Regions from separate parts of the Streptomyces sp. NPDC058052 genome, predicted to be linked through region 2. Evidence: riboswitches for the same ligand, from Rfam matches in the RefSeq annotation. Region 2 holds a riboswitch; the other holds the start of a gene.

Region 1 (7,604 bases), on a different contig from region 2:
GCGCCGCCCCGGTCCCTGCGGCCGGTTCCCCCTGGTGGGAGCCGACCGCCCGGCCCGCGACCGATTCGCAGGTCAACGCCACGGGCGCGCCCTTCACCGGCACCGACGCCCAGGGGCGGGTGCGCGGCTTCGTCGACGCGCACAACCACGTGATGTCCAACGAGGGGTTCGGCGGCCGGCTGATCTGCGGCAAGCCCTTCTCCACGGCCGGCGCGGCCGACGCCCTCAAGGACTGTCCGGAGCACTATCCGGACGGTTCCGGCGCCCTGTTCGAGAACCTGACCGGCGGCGCGAACGGCAAGCACGACCCGGACGGCTGGCCGACGTTCGCCGACTGGCCGGCGCACAACTCGCTGACGCACCAGCAGAACTACTACGCCTGGCTGGAGCGGGCCTGGCGGGGCGGTCAGCGCGTGCTCGTCAACGACCTCGTCTCCAACGGCCTGTTGTGCTCGATCATGCCCCGGGACCGCGGGTGCGACGAGATGGAGGCCATCCGCCTGGAGGCCCGCAAGACGTATGAGATGCAGGACTACGTCGACTCGATGTTCGGCGGCCCCGGCAAGGGCTGGTTCCGCATCGTCACCAGCGCCGACCAGGCGCGGTCGGTGATCGAGCAGGGCAAGCTCGCCGTGGTCCTCGGCGTGGAGACCTCGGAGCCGTTCGGCTGCAAGCAGATCCTCGACGTGGCCCAGTGCGACAAGGCGGACATCGACCGCGGCCTGGACGAGCTGTACCAGATCGGCGTGCGCAGCATGTTCCTGTGCCACAAGTTCGACAACGCGCTGTGCGGGGTCCGCTTCGACAGCGGCACGACGGGCGTCGCCGTGAACATCGGCCAGTTCCTGTCCACCGGCACCTTCTGGTCCACCGAGCAGTGCGCGGGTCCCCAGAAGGACAACCCGATCGGGCTCGTCGCGCCCGCCGCCATGGCGGAGAAGCTGCCCGCCGGGGTGAGCGTGCCGAACTACGCCTCCGACGCCCGCTGCAACACCCGCGGCCTCACCAGGCTGGGCGAGCACGCGCTGCGCGGGATGATGGACCGGGGCATGATGCTCGAACTCGACCACATGAGCGTGAAGGCGGCCGGCCGGGCGCTGGACATGCTGGAGGCCGAGGAGTACCCGGGCGTGCTCTCCACCCACAGCTGGATGGACCTCGACTGGACCGAACGCCTCTACAAGCTGGGCGGGTTCACGGCGCCGTACATGCACAGCGCCGGCGGCTTCATCGGCGAGGCGAACGGGAAGGCCGAGCTGCGCGAGAAGTACGGCGTCGGCCTCGGATACGGCACGGACATGAACGGTGTCGGCGGCTGGCCCGGCCCGGTCGGCCCGGAGGCGCCGAACGCCGTCACGTACCCGTACCGCAGCTTCGACGGCGGCACCGTCCTCGACAAGCAGGTGACCGGCGAGCGGACCTGGGACCTCAACACGGACGGCGCCGCGCACGCCGGTCTCGTGCCGGACTGGATCGAGCAGATCCGGCTGACCCCGGGCGGCCCCGAGGTCATCGGGGACCTGGCGCTCGGCGCCGAGTCCTACCTGCGGACCTGGCGGGCGACCGAGCGGCACGAGCCGGGCGAGAACCTGGCGTCGGGCGTGCCCACCTCGGCCAGCTCCACCGAGTGGCACCCGTTCACCAGCTACGCCTCCGGGCGCGCCTTCGACGGTGACACCGGGACCCGCTGGGCGAGCGACTGGTCGGACGACCAGTGGCTCCGGGTGGACCTGGGCGAGGTCCGGCGCGTCGGCCGGGTGACCCTGGACTGGGAGCGGGCCTACGCCCGCCAGTACCGGATCGAGGTCTCCGAGGACGGCGCGAACTGGCGCACGGTCTGGTCGACGGAGGCCGGGGACGGCGGCTACGACACGGCAGAGTTCGCCTCCACGCCGGCCCGGTACGTCCGCGTCCACGGGGAGCGGCGGGCCACGCAGTGGGGCTACTCGCTCTACGAGGTGACGGTCACCCGCTCCTGAGCGGACGCGGGTGACGAGGAGGGGCCGGCCGGATCGACGAGGATCCGGCCGGCCCCTCCGGCGCGCGCGGGGGTGTCAGCCCGCCGCGGGGGGCGTCCAGTCGGCGGGGATCCTGGCGAGCCGGACCCGCTGGGGGTGGTCGCCGACGTCCACGGTCGCGACGCGCTCGCCGGTGGCGAAGTCGATGGCGCTCACCCGGTCGGCCCCGCTCTCCGAGACGACGCAGGCGCGGCCGTCGCCGCTCACGGTGGCCCAGTAGGGCTTGCTGGTGGGCACGAGCGGGCCCTGCTTCAGCGTCTCGCGGTCGACGACGGTGGCGTAGTCGTCCATGGTGCCGGCGACGCACAGCTTGCGTCCGTCCGGGCTGATGGAGAGCCCGTGGTGGCGCGAGTCGTTGACCCAGGTGGTGCGGTCGGGGTCGGTGGCGGGGCTGCCCGGCAGGGACTTCAGCCGGGTGACGCGGTCGCTCTCGATGTCGTACTCCAGGAACCCGTTCAGGAAGGAGACCTGGAAGTAGAGCTTCTTCTCGTCGGGGGTGAAGACGAGGGGGCGGACGGCGTCGGAGAGGTCGTCGCGGCCGAAGGCGTCGAGGCGGGAGCGCATGTCGATCACGCGGACCGTCTCGAAGGTGGTGGCGTCCACGACGGTGATCTTCCGGTCGCCCTTGGTCCAGTCGAGCCAGGGCGCGTCGAGGGCGGTGGTGACCTCGCCGATGGACATGTTCCAGAGGCGGCCGTCGGAGGTGAAGACGTTCTCGTGGGGCTTGTCGCCGGTCTTGAAGCTGCCGAGCTGGCGGCCGGTGGCGATGTCGAGGACGTGGACGGTGTTGGCGGTGGAGGCCGAGACGGCGACACGGGTGCCGTCGGGCGAGACGGCCATGTGGTCGGAGCGGTAACCGGCGACGGGGAAGCGCCAGTTGACGCGCCCGGTGCGCAGGTCGAGGGAGACGACGTCGGCGAAGCTGGGCCGGGAGACGACCATGGCGGTGCCGTCCGGGGTGGCGTACATGTCGTCCACGAACTGGTCGTGGCCCTCGCCCGGTCCGCTGCGGACGCCGAGGAAGAACGCGAGCTTGACGGGGTTGAGGTAGATCTCGCGGAGGCGCTCCTCCTTGTCCGGGATCACGTTCATCCGGCCGATGCGGTGGAAGTCGCCGCGGGCGGCGATGACATCGGCGGTGCCGTCCCAGTTGTTGCCGACGAACATCACCTCGCCGAGGGGCGCGCCGGCGGCCCCGGACGCGACGGGCGGGGGCGCGGCGACGGCGGGGGCGAGCAGCGAGAGGGACGCCGTCAGGCAGGTGGCGAGGGCGACCGCGAGACGGCGGGTCCGGGTCGTACGAGCCGAGGGCATGGGGGAGCCTTCTTCCTTGCGGGGACGATGACTTACCGGAGGTAACTCGGAGGTAACCACGGACCCGCCGCACCCACAAGACGTCTTCCGCACCCCGTTCACCGGGGGCGCGCGGGGCTCCTCGCGCGACCCTTCGCCGGGCCCTCGCCCCGGCCCCGCCCGCGCTCCGGCCGCCCCTCGTACCGGCCCCGCCCGCGCTCCCGCGCCTCGGCTCCCCGACCCCGCCCGTCCCCCCGCCGCCGCGGATGGGAGATCATGGAACCGTCACCCTCAGAAGGGACGGAACGGACGATGAGGCACCGCAGTGTCGCGGACCTGATGACCCCTACGGCGGTCGCGGTCCAGCGCGGGACCCCGTTCAAGGAGATCGCGCGGCTCCTCGACGAGTACGGCATCACGGCGGTGCCGGTCGTCGACGAGGAGAACCGGCCGGTGGGCGTGGTCTCCGAGGCGGACCTGCTGCGCCGGCACACCGCCAAGGACGGCCCCAGCACCGCCGAGGCGATGATGTCCAGCCCGGTGCACACCGCCCGCCCCTCCTGGACCGCCGTCGAGGCGGCCCGGCTGATGGAGCGGCACCGGGTGAAGCGGCTGCCGGTCGTGGACGCCGGCGGGCGGCTCATCGGGGTCCTCAGCCGCAGCGACCTGCTCCAGCTCTTCCTGCGCCGCGACCGCTCGATCCAGGAGGAGATCCGCGAGGACGTGGTCGTCCGCATCCTCGGACTCTCCCCCGCCGCCGTCCACATCGACGTCGACGAGGGCCGGGTCACCCTCAGCGGCACCGTCGGGCGCGGGGAGCTCGTCCCGCTGCTGCGGCGCCTGTGCGAGTCCGTGGACGGCGTGGTCGAGGTCGTCGACCACCTGACCGTGGAGCCTCCCGAGGAGTGAGCGACGGCGGCCGGACCCGGGCGGGGTGCCGGGAGGGGGCCGCGGCGCGGGGCGGCCCCGCGGGGGCGTGGCGCTCCCGCGGGGCCGTGGTCCGCTGGACGGCGGGCTCCTCAGGAGACCGCCTCCGGCCAGCCGTATCCGGGACCCGTGCGCCGCGGTACGGTCCCGGCGCCCACCGCCTCCATCTCGCGGTTCGCCTCCCGCATCAGCTTGCCCGCCAGGTCCTTCATGGCCCGGCTCGCGGCCAGCTCGTCGCCGATCACCGGCACGTCCGTGTCCGCCGGGTTGCAGCGGGCCGATCCGTGTCCCGTGAAGGTCGCCGTCCCCGTGTCGAGCCGGGCCTCGGCCTGGGTCCGGCCCGCCTCCTCGTTCAGTTCCAGGCCGACCCTCCACTCCAGGTTCCGCGTCATGGTCTGCCTCCTCGCACGCCGGTCGGCGCCGCCGGTGCCGTACGTGCCCGGGGCGCTGCTCCCCCGTCCCTTCCAGGATCCGCCCATGGGGGCTCCGGCGCACGCGGCGGCCCGGGCGGACGACGGGTGGAGGCGGGTGTTCCGCCGCGGAGGGGCGGGAACCACCCCCGGCACGGGGACTTCACGGCGAAGGGGAACCGCTATGGCCGCCCGGTTCGGCGCGCGCAGACGGCTGGAGGTGCTCCAGGTGGCCGTCGCCGGCCTCGGGGTCCCCGCGAGCCTCGGGATCGGTGCGGTCCTGGGCGCGAGCGGCCTGCACGTCGGCGTCGGACTCGCGGCGACCGCTCTCGTCCTCATGGCCACGGCCACCGCTCTCGCGAAGCTGGACGCCCTGCTGTCCCGCTACCCCGCGCCGCCGTCGCAGAAGCGCCGCCGCGCCCGCCGCCCGGACGACGGCGCCCCGGGCGGCACCGGACCCGGCGGCGGGGACGACTGGCTCTGAACGCGCGGGGCGGGCCGGGAGCCGCCCGTCGACGCGCCCCAACGCCCTTGGACCAGACCTTTGTTGCCCGCCCCGCCCCGTCTGGATACGATCACCCCGGGTCGTGACTGGCGCACGTGGAGCACCACAGGGAAGCGGCCCTCCCCCTCGGACACGACGCCGACCGCCTGGGCGTCCTCCCCCATCGGCGCGATCGATCCGAGCTGGTGCGGGAGGCGGAGCGGGCCTCGGGCCGGCCGGCCGCCGCGTCGTTCGAGCACGTCTCCCCGGCCGGTGCCGCCCTCGCGGGCCCGGTGGACGAGGCGACCGCCCGGCCGTACGGCGTGGACCCCGCCCGGGTGGGCGCCCTGGCCGGTGCCTACCTCCGGGCCCGGGACGCCGACCCGAAGTCCTCGTACGGGGACTTCGCCGCCGTCTCGCGCGAGGTGGACCTCGAACTGGCGGACCTGCTGGCCGGGGTCGTCTCGGACGGGATCGTCGCCCCCGGGTACGCGCCCGGCGTCCTGGAGGTCCTCGCGAGGAAGAAGAACGGCGGCTTCCTGGTGATGGAGGCCGATCCGGGCTTCGCGCCGCCGGACGAGGAGGCCCGCGAGGTCTTCGGGATGCGGCTCGTCCAGGACCGCGACCGGAGCCCGCTCACCCCGGAACTCCTGACGGACGTCCCCGTCGGCGCGCTCTCCGACGCGGCCCGCGCCGACCTCCTCCTCGGGCTCGCCGTGCTGCGCCACACCCAGTCCAACTCGGTCTGCTACGTCCGCGACGGCCGGACCCTCGGCATCGGCGCCGGCCAGCAGTCCCGGGTCGACTGCACCCGCCTCGCGGGCGCCAAGGCGGACACGTGGTGGCTGCGCCGGCACCCGCTCGTCCAGGGCCTCGCCTTCCGGCCCGGCGTCCGCCGGCAGGACCGGATCAACTGGCAGGTCCGGCTCGCCGAGGGCGACCTCACCGCGGACGAGCGCGCCCGCCTCCGCTCCGCCGTCACGACGGACCCCGGCGACCTGGGCCCGGACGCGCGGGCCGCGTGGCTGGCCGGGCTGACCGGGGTGTCCTTCGCGTCGGACGGCGCGCTGCCCTTCCGCGACAACGTCGACCACGCCCACCGCCACGGCGTCACGGCCATCGCCGAGCCCGGCGGTTCGATCCGCTCGGCCGAGGTCGAGGACGCCTGCCGGGAACTCGGCGTCACGCTCGCGCGGACGGGCCTGCGCCTCTTCCACCACTGAGCCGCCGCCCGGTCGCCCTCCGCCCCGCGCCCCCGCGGCTCACCCCGCCGGACGGTCCGGGAGGCGGAAGCCGTCGAACAGGTCGTCCATGCCGCGCAGGGCCAGGCGGGTCGGGGTGGCGAGGACCGCCAGGTCGCGGGCCGTCGCCGCGAGGGGGTGGCGGAGGGCCCCCAGGCGGCCGACCCGGCGGGCGCGGACGCGCACGGCGTCGGCCCGGTCGCGGCGGGCGGCCGTGTAGGCGGCGAGAGCGGCCGGAACGCCGTCCGCGTCGCCCCCGGCCCCACCGGAGGCCCCCGGACCTCCGGTGTCCCCGGCCGGGAGGAGGTGGGCGAGGACCACCGCGTCCTCGATGGCCTGGCAGCCGCCCTGGCCCAGGTTGGGGGCCATGGCGTGGGCGGCGTCGCCGAGCCAGGCGATCCGGCCGTGGTGGAGGCGCGGGAGCGGGGCGGCCAGTTCGTGGAGGTCGTGGCGGAGGACGTCGGCGGCGGGGAGGCGGGCCACGCGCTCCAGCAGGGCGGGAATCGGGTCGTGCCACGTGCCGAAGCGGCGGAGGAGCTCGGCACGTGCGTCGGCCAGGTGGGCTCCGGCCGGGACGACGGCGGTGGCGTAGAGGTAGAACCGGCCGTCGGAGAGCGGGGTCACACCGAACCGCTCGCCCCGCCCCCAGCTCTCGCTCATGGCGTCGATCCGCAGGTCGGGGGCTTCCACGAGGGCCCGCCAGGCCGTCTCGCCGAGATAGCGCGGGCCGGGGTGGGCGGGGAAGTGCGCGCCGCGCAGCGGGCCGTGGATCCCGTCGGCGGCGACCACCAGGTCCGCGGGCAGGCCGGGGCCGTGCTCCGTCCGCACGACGGGGCGGCCCGCGGCGTCGTCGACGCCGAGCACGGTGGTGCCGTGGCGGAGCGCCCCCGCCGGGAGCGCGGCGGCCAGTGCGGCGGTGAGGGCGGGGCGGGGGACGGCGATCGGGGGCATGCCGTAGCGCGCCGCCATGTCGGCGGTGCGGACACGGGTCAGCCACCGGCCGTCGGCCCGGCGCACGCCCATCGACTCGGGCACGGCCCCGCCGGCGGCGCGGGTGACGTCGACGCCGACCGCGTGGAGCGCGCGCAGCGCGTTGGGCGCGAGGCCGATGCCGGCTCCGGTGACGGGGGGTTCGGGGGCGCGTTCGCAGACGGTGACCCGCCAGCCCCGGCGGTGCAGCCCCACGGCGGCGGTGAGCCCGCCGATCCCGGCTCCGACCACGACCGCACGA
Region 2 (7,604 bases):
GGTGGCGGTGCTGACGCCGCCGGTGCGGGCGGCGGTGGTGGAGTGGCTGGGAGTGGGCGGGGTCGCGGTGGAGTACGCGCCGGGCGCGCCGCCGGTGGCCGCGGAGGAGGTCCCGGGGTGTCCCGATCCGGTGCCGGTGGCGGAGGCGGCCCGGCGGGCGGGGTTCGCTCCGCCGCTGCCGGAGGGGGTGGCCGGGGCGGTCACGTCGGTGACGGGGCGGGAGCCGGCGGCGGTGGTCGGCGTCTGCTGGCGGTCGGCGGCCGGGGCGGTGGTCCGGCTGGACGTGTTCCCCGGCGCTCTGGACCCGGGCTTCGTGAAGGAGGTCCGGGTGCAGCCGGAGCCGGTGGTGCTCGCGGACGGGACGGCGGCGTACTGGTTCGCCGAGCCGCACCGGCTGGCCTTCCCGCTCTCCTCGGTCGAGGGCCGGTGGCGGCAGGAGGTGCGGGCGGCCGGGCCGACGCTGCTGTGGGTCCGCCCGTCGGCGGGGCTGACGCTGCGGCTGGAGGGGATACCGGACCGGACGGAGGCGCTGCGGGTGGCGGCCTCCGTCCGGTAGCGGGCCGGAGGGTCAGACGGGGAGGCCCGGCGCGGGGTGGGCTGCCATCAGGTCGGCGACCTCGGCGCGGATCGTGGCGAGGGTGGCCTCGTCCTCGGCCGCGGCGGCGGTGACGGCGCGGTCGATCCAGTCGGCGACCTGGTCCATGTGGGCCGGGGTCAGGCCGCGGGAGGTGAGGGAGGGGGTGCCGATGCGGACGCCGGAGGGGTCGAAGGGCTTCCGGGTGTCGTAGGGGACGGTGTTGTGGTTGACGACGATGCCGGCGCGGTCGAGGGCCTTGGCGGCGGTCTTGCCGGGGACCTGCTTCGGGGTGAGGTCCATCAGGATCAGGTGGTTGTCGGTGCCGCCGGAGACCAGGTCGAAGCCGCGGGCGAGGAGGGCGTCGGCGAGGGCCTTGGCGTTGGCGACGACGGCGTGGGCGTAGTCGCGGAAGGAGGGCTGGGCGGCCTCGCGGAGGGCGACGGCGATGGCGGCGGTGGTCTGGTTGTGCGGGCCGCCCTGGAGGCCGGGGAAGACGGCCTTGTCGAGCGCCTTGGCGTGCTCCTCGGTGGACATCAGCATGGCGCCGCGCGGACCGCGGAGGGTCTTGTGGGTGGTCGTGGAGATGACGTCCACGTGGCCGGACGGGGAGGGGTGGGCGCCGCCGGCGATCAGGCCGGCGATGTGGGCGATGTCGGCGACGAGGACGGCGCCGGCCTCGCGGGCGATCTCACCGAAGGCGGCGAAGTCGATGGTGCGGGGCAGGGCGGTGCCGCCACAGAAGATGATCTTCGGGCGTTCGGCGAGGGCGAGGTCGCGGACCTGGTCGTAGTCGATGAGGCCGTCGTCGCGGCGGACGCCGTACTGGACGCCACGGAACCAGGTTCCGGTGGCGGAGACGCCCCAGCCGTGGGTGAGGTGGCCGCCCATGGGGAGCGCCATGCCCATGACGGTGTCGCCGGGCCGCGCGAAGGCGAGGTGGACGGCGAGGTTGGCCGGGGAGCCGGAGTAGGGCTGGACGTTGGCGTGATCGACGCCGAAAAGGGCCTTGGCGCGCTCGATCGCGAGGGTCTCGACCTGGTCGATCACCTGCTGGCCCTCGTAGTAGCGGCGGCCGGGGTAGCCCTCGCTGTACTTGTTCTGGAGGACGGTGCCGGAGGCTTCGAGGACGGCGGCGGAGACGTAGTTCTCGCTCGGGATGAGGCGGAGGGTGTCGGCCTGGAGCCGTTCCTCGGCGCCGACGAGGGCGGCGAGCTCGGGGTCGGCGGCGCGGAGCGCGGGGTGGCCGGCGGGACGGTGCGGGGCGGGCGGCGGGGTGGTCACGTGTTCCTCCGGGAGTACGTCGGAACGTCCCGGGCGAGGTGTCGCACGGGACGCGGGGCGGTCCCGTGATGCCCAGGCGAGCGGCACCTCGTGTGGTGGAGCGCGCGCGGCTCCCCCGGGGTCGGTTCCCCGTACGCCAGTCGCCGTGCGTGGGGACAGAGTAACGGGCGCGCCGTCCTGCGAGGTTTCTTCGTCCGGGATGCGAGCGACGATAAGAAGGGGCCACAACACACCCCGGCCGCAGGACGATCGGAGATCCCGTGTCGAGAACGCAAGACGAGATCGTTGCCTCGGAGGCGCACAGCGCCCACAACTACCACCCCCTGCCCGTCGTCGTCGCCTCCGCGGAGGGGGCCTGGATGACGGATGTCGAGGGGCGTCGTTTCCTGGACATGCTCGCCGGCTATTCGGCGCTGAACTTCGGGCACGGCAACCGCCGGCTGATCGAGGCGGCGAAGGCCCAGCTGGAGCGGGTGACGCTCACGTCGCGGGCGTTCCACCACGACCGCTTCGCCGAGTTCTGCACCCGGCTGGCGGAGCTGTGCGGCAAGGAGACGGTGCTGCCGATGAACACCGGCGCGGAGGCGGTCGAGACGGCCGTGAAGACGGCCCGGAAGTGGGGGTACGAGGTGAAGGGCGTGCCGGACGGGCACGCGAAGATCGTGGTGGCGGGGAACAACTTCCACGGGCGGACGACGACGATCGTCTCCTTCTCGACCGACCACGACGCCCGGGACCACTTCGGTCCGTACACGCCGGGGTTCGAGATCGTGCCGTACGGCGATCTGACGGCGCTGGAGGCGGCGGTCACCGAGAACACGGTGGCGGTGCTGCTGGAACCGATCCAGGGCGAGGCGGGCGTGCTGGTGCCGCCGGCCGGTTATCTGCGCGGGGTGCGGGAGCTGACGACCCGGCGGAACGTGCTGTTCATGGCGGACGAGATCCAGTCGGGTCTGGGCCGGACGGGCCGGACCTTCGCCTGTGAGCACGACGGGGTCGTCCCGGACGTGTACATCCTGGGCAAGGCGCTGGGCGGTGGTGTGGTGCCGGTGTCGGCGGTGGTCGCGGACGCGGACGTGCTGGGGGTGTTCAAGCCGGGCGAGCACGGTTCGACCTTCGGCGGGAACCCGCTGGCCTGCGCGGTGGCGCTGGAGGTGATCGCGATGCTGCGGACCGGGGAGTACCAGCAGCGGGCGGCGGAGCTGGGCGAGCATCTGCACGCGGAGCTGGGGCTGCTCGTGGGCGGCGGCGCGGTGGAGGCGGTGCGGGGCCGCGGCCTGTGGGCGGGCGTGGACATCGTGCCGGCGCGGGGCACGGGCCGGCAGATCTCGGAGCGGCTGATGGAGCGGGGGGTGCTGGTGAAGGACACCCACGGCTCGACGATCCGGATCGCGCCGCCGCTGGTGATCTCGAAGGAGGACCTGGACTGGGGTCTGGAGCAGCTGCGGGCGGTGCTGTCGGACTGACCGGGTCCGGTTCCGGGGCGGCGGCGGGTCCGTCGCCCCGGGGCAACTCGGGCCATTGACACCAGAGTTGGTCTAGGCCAATGATGCGGCCATGCCGAGACTCCGCCTGCGTCACGCGCTGCGTGGCGCGCTCGCCGCCCTCGTCCCGCTCGCCCTCCTCGGGGCCGTCGGCGGCCCCGCGCACGCCGCCCCGGAGGCGGCCTGGCCCGGGCCCGCGCCCGTGGTCTCCCGGGTCGAGACCACCGACCCGGTCGTCTTCATCACCATCGACGACGGCTGGTTCCACGACCCGGCCGCGGCGAAGCTGCTGCTCGACCGTCGGGTGCCCGCCTCGCTCTTCCTGCTGCCGGGGGCGTACGCGTACGACTCCGGGTACTTCCACCGGCTGCTCGACCACGGGCGGGTGCGGATCGAGAACCACACGGTCGGCCACCCGGACCTCACCACGCTCGACGCGGCCGGACAGCGGGCCGAGGTCTGCGGGGCGCGGGACGCGCAGCTCGCGGAGTTCGGCGACGGGCCGCGGCTGCTGCGCCCGCCGTACGGGGCGTACGACGCGACCACCCGGACCACCGCCCGCGCCTGCGGGGCGAAGGCCGTGGTGACGTGGACGTACGACCTGACCACCTGGGGCCAGTGGACCCCGCCGACGCCGTCCCTGAGGGCCGGCGACATCATCCTGCTGCACTTCAACGAGACGCTGGAGCAGGACCTGGAGCGGGCCCTGGCCCTCGCCGAGGTGGCCGGACTGAAGCCGGCGCCGCTGCGGGAGTACGTGCCGGAGTAGCCCCCGGGACCGCGGGGTCCAGAGGATGACGCGCGGTCAGAGGATGACGTGCGGGAGGAAGCGGGCGTACTCGTCGGTGATCGCGCCCGCCGACTCCCGGATGCCGAGCCCGGCGGCCTCGTCCTCGACGACCCAGGCGCCGAGCAGCGTGCGGTTGCCGTCGAAGTCGGGGAGCGGGGCCAGGCCCTGGTAGCAGCAGGGCTCGTCGCGGACGACGGGCTCGCCGCCGGGTTCGTGCAGGGTGACGCCGGCGCCCTCCCGGCCGAGCAGCGGCTTGGCCGCCCAGCCGGTGGTCGTCGCCAGTTCGCGCGGCCCGTCGAGGTAGGCGGGCAGCAGGTTGGGGTGGCCGGGGTAGAGCTCCCAGAGGATCGCGAGCAGCGCCTTGTTGGAGAGCAGCATCTTCCAGGCGGGTTCGATCCAGCAGGTGGTTCCGGAGCCGCCGCCGTTGTCCAGGGTGGACAGGACGTGCTTGCCGAAGCGGTCGGTGACCAGCCACTCCCACGGGTAGAGCTTGAAGCAGCTGCGGATGAACCGCAGCTTCTCGTCGACGAAGCGGCGGGAGAGCCGGTCCCAGCCGATCCGCTCCACGGAGAGCGCCTCGGTGGCGAGTCCGGCCTGCTCGGCGGTCTCGCGCAGGTACGCGACCGTCATGAGGTCCTCGCCGAGCTCGTCGGTCTCGGAGTGGGCGAAGTGGACCGGGCCGGGCGGCAGCAGCTTCGCCTGCCGCTTCCAGGCGTCCACCAGGCGCTCGTGGAGCGAGTTCCACTGGTCGGCGCCGGGGAAGCGTTCCTCCATCCAGAACCACTGCGGGCTCGCCGCCTCCACCAGGGAGGTCGGGGTGTCCGCGTTGTACTCCAGCATCTTCGCCGGGCCGGTGCCGTCGTAGACGAGGTCGAAGCGGGCGTAGAGGGAGGGGAGTTCGGCACGCCGGCGCCAGGACTCGGCGACCCGCCCGGCGATCCGGGGATCGGTGATCCCGAGATCGGCGAAACGGTTCCGCTCGACGATGTGCGCGGCCGCCGCGAGGCACATGGCGTGCAGCTCCTCGACGACCTCCTCCAGCGCCTCGACCTCGGGCAGCGTGAAGGAGTAGTACGCGCTCTCGTCCCAGTACGGGCGCAGCGAACCGTCCGGATAGCGGGTCAGCGGATAGACGAGCCCCTGCTCCTCGACCGTCTCCTGCCAGCCCGGACGGGGCTCGATGGTGTGCCGTTCCATGGTGCCGGTCCGCCCGCCTCAGCCGCCGCTCGACCCGGAGGACGAGCAGCCGAAGCCGCCGGTGTCGACGGCCTTCCGGTCGAAGCTGCCGCCCGCCACGCGGGCGTCGCGGACGTAGCCCCCGTAGTAGTAGGCGCCGCGGGTGGCCGAGCCGTTGTCGTCATCGTCGTCGTCGCTCGAACCGCCGGTGTCGCACCGGTAGCCCGGCAGCTCCTCCAGCGTCACCGGGTCCGCGCACCGGCGGTCGGGTTCGGCGCCGCAGGCGGTGATCGTCGCCGCGAGCACGCCCATACCGCCGAGCACCACCGTGCTCGACCTGAGCCTCCGCATGTCCCTCGCCCTCCCCTTCGCGTGGCCGCGCACCTTCGTGTGCGCGTGGCACGTCCGCGCGGCCGTTCGTATGACCGCGGGCCTCGCGACCGCACAGTGTAGGCCGCCGCTTTCCGGCCTCGGCACCTAGAGTCGCTTTGTGCTCTTCGGTATGGTTTGCGCGCTCGGATCGGCCCTGTGCTTCGGCGCGGCCACCGTCTTCCAGGCCGCCGCGGCCCGCGCGGCCGAGCCCGGGACGGGCAGCGGCGTCGACGTCGGACTGCTCTGGCGGGCGCTGCGGCAGTGGCGGTACGTCGTCGGGCTCGCCCTCGACGGACTCGGCTTCCTGCTGGAGGTCGTGGCCCTGCGCGCCCTCCCCCTGTACGCGGTCGGCGCCGCGCTCGCCGCGAGCCTCGCCGTCACGGCGGCGCTGGCCTCCTGGATGCTCGGGGTGCGGCTGAGCCGGGTCGAGTGGGGCGCGGTGGCGGCGGTCTGCGCGGGACTCGCCCTGCTGGCGCTCGCGGCGGGCCGGGAGGGCCACCGGTCCGGGCCGCCCGCGCTGCCGTGGGTGCTGCTCGGGATCGCGGCCGGGGTCCTGCTGCTCGGCGTCGCGGGCGGACGGCTGCCCGACCGGCCCCGGGCGCTGGTCCTCGGCCTCGGGTCCGGGATCGGCTTCGGGGTGGTGGAGGTGGCGGTACGGCTCCTGGACGACGTCGACCTGACGGACCCGGCGCTGTGGGCGCTGCTGCTCGGCGGCGGGGCGGCGTTCCTGCTGCTGACCTCGGCGTTCCAGCGGGGCGCGGTGACGACGGCGACGGCGGGCATGGTCCTCGGCGAGACGCTCGGCCCCGCGGCGGCGGGCGTCGTCTGGCTCGGCGACCGCACCCGCGAGGGCCTCGGCGGCCTGGCCGTCACCGGCTTCGCCCTGGCCGTGGCCGCCTCCCTCGTCCTCGCCCGCTTCGGCGACCCCCCGCCTCCCCCGCCGCACACGGACCGCCCGTGACGGCGGATTCGCGGACCGGTCGGCCCGGCGCGCGGGAGTGGCGCGCACCCGGCCCGCGGGAGTGGCGCGCACCGGCCCTGCGGGCGCGGCCGGAGGGCCAGGTGCGGAGGGCCGGGGGCCGGGCCGGAGGGGTCAGGGGGTCAGGGACTGGAGGTGGGCGCGGAAGGGGGTCCTGGCGGTGGCCCGGGCGGGGGCGAGGTGGCCCCCGGCGGCGAAGGCGCGGTAGGTGCGGCCGGGGAGGCGGACGGGCAGGATCCGCCGCCGCCGGCCGGTCGCGGCGAGGTACGCGCGGGCCAGGTCCGCGAAGGGGACGATCTCGGGCCCGCCCAGGTCGGGGACGCGGCCCGCCGGGTCCCCCTCGGCCAGCTCGGCCAGCCGGTCCGCGACCTCGCGCACGTCGACCGGCTGGTCGGAGACGCCCGCCGGGACCGGCATCACCAGCGGCACCTTCGCCGCGGCGGCGAGGACCTGGACGACCAGGTCGTGGAACTGGGTGGCCCGCAGCACGGTCCAGCCGAGTCCGGACGCCTCGACGAGCCCCTCCACCGCGTGCTTGGCGCGGTAGTAGGCGAGCGGGACCCGGTCGACGCCGACGATCGAGATGTAGACGAGGTGACCGACCCCGGCCCGGCGGGCCGCCGCGATCAGCCGGCGGGCCGCCTCCTCGTCGCCGCCGCGCGGGCTGGACGCGCAGTGCACGACGGTGTCGGCGCCCGCGAGCGCCGCGTCGAGTCCGGTCCCGCGCCGCAGGTCCACCGGGTACGTCCGCGAGCCGCGGCTCAGCTCCCGCACCTCGTGCCCGTCGGCGGCGAGCCGGGCGCACAGCGGCCTGCCGAGGGTGCCGGTGGCCCCGGTCACCAGGATCGTCTTCCGCGTGGCGGTCATCCGCGGGTCTCCTTCCGGACGCGGGCGCTCCCCTCGGAACGCCCCTCACCCGCTGAGAACCGGCGGGCCCCCGCGGAT

What was found. A riboswitch is a leader RNA that binds a small molecule or an ion and turns the genes downstream of it on or off. The one in region 2 is predicted to bind ZMP and ZTP.
Region 1: linked by a shared signal. The riboswitch ahead of ACFVU3_RS30000 (phosphoribosylaminoimidazolecarboxamide formyltransferase) and the one ahead of glyA (serine hydroxymethyltransferase) in region 2 are both predicted to bind ZMP and ZTP.

What each region holds. Positions count from the first base shown of each region.
Region 1 is NZ_JBHVRX010000027.1:48,463-56,066, forward strand. Features, by position in the region: gene ACFVU3_RS29975 (discoidin domain-containing protein) at 1-1,979, shown strand, start outside; gene ACFVU3_RS29980 (YncE family protein) at 2,055-3,332, opposite strand; gene ACFVU3_RS29985 (CBS domain-containing protein) at 3,624-4,220, shown strand; gene ACFVU3_RS29990 (DUF1876 domain-containing protein) at 4,331-4,630, opposite strand; gene ACFVU3_RS29995 (hypothetical protein) at 4,833-5,132, shown strand; ZMP/ZTP riboswitch at 5,226-5,312, shown strand; gene ACFVU3_RS30000 (phosphoribosylaminoimidazolecarboxamide formyltransferase) at 5,339-6,355, shown strand; gene ACFVU3_RS30005 (FAD-dependent monooxygenase) at 6,395-7,604, opposite strand, start outside.
Region 2 is NZ_JBHVRX010000040.1:27,196-34,799, reverse strand. Features, by position in the region: gene ACFVU3_RS35155 (hypothetical protein) at 1-556, shown strand, start outside; gene glyA (serine hydroxymethyltransferase) at 569-1,858, opposite strand; ZMP/ZTP riboswitch at 1,922-2,012, opposite strand; gene rocD (ornithine--oxo-acid transaminase) at 2,119-3,324, shown strand; gene ACFVU3_RS35140 (polysaccharide deacetylase family protein) at 3,416-4,111, shown strand; gene ACFVU3_RS35135 (glutathionylspermidine synthase family protein) at 4,148-5,329, opposite strand; gene ACFVU3_RS35130 (hypothetical protein) at 5,348-5,659, opposite strand; gene ACFVU3_RS35125 (hypothetical protein) at 5,799-6,641, shown strand; gene ACFVU3_RS35120 (SDR family oxidoreductase) at 6,774-7,526, opposite strand.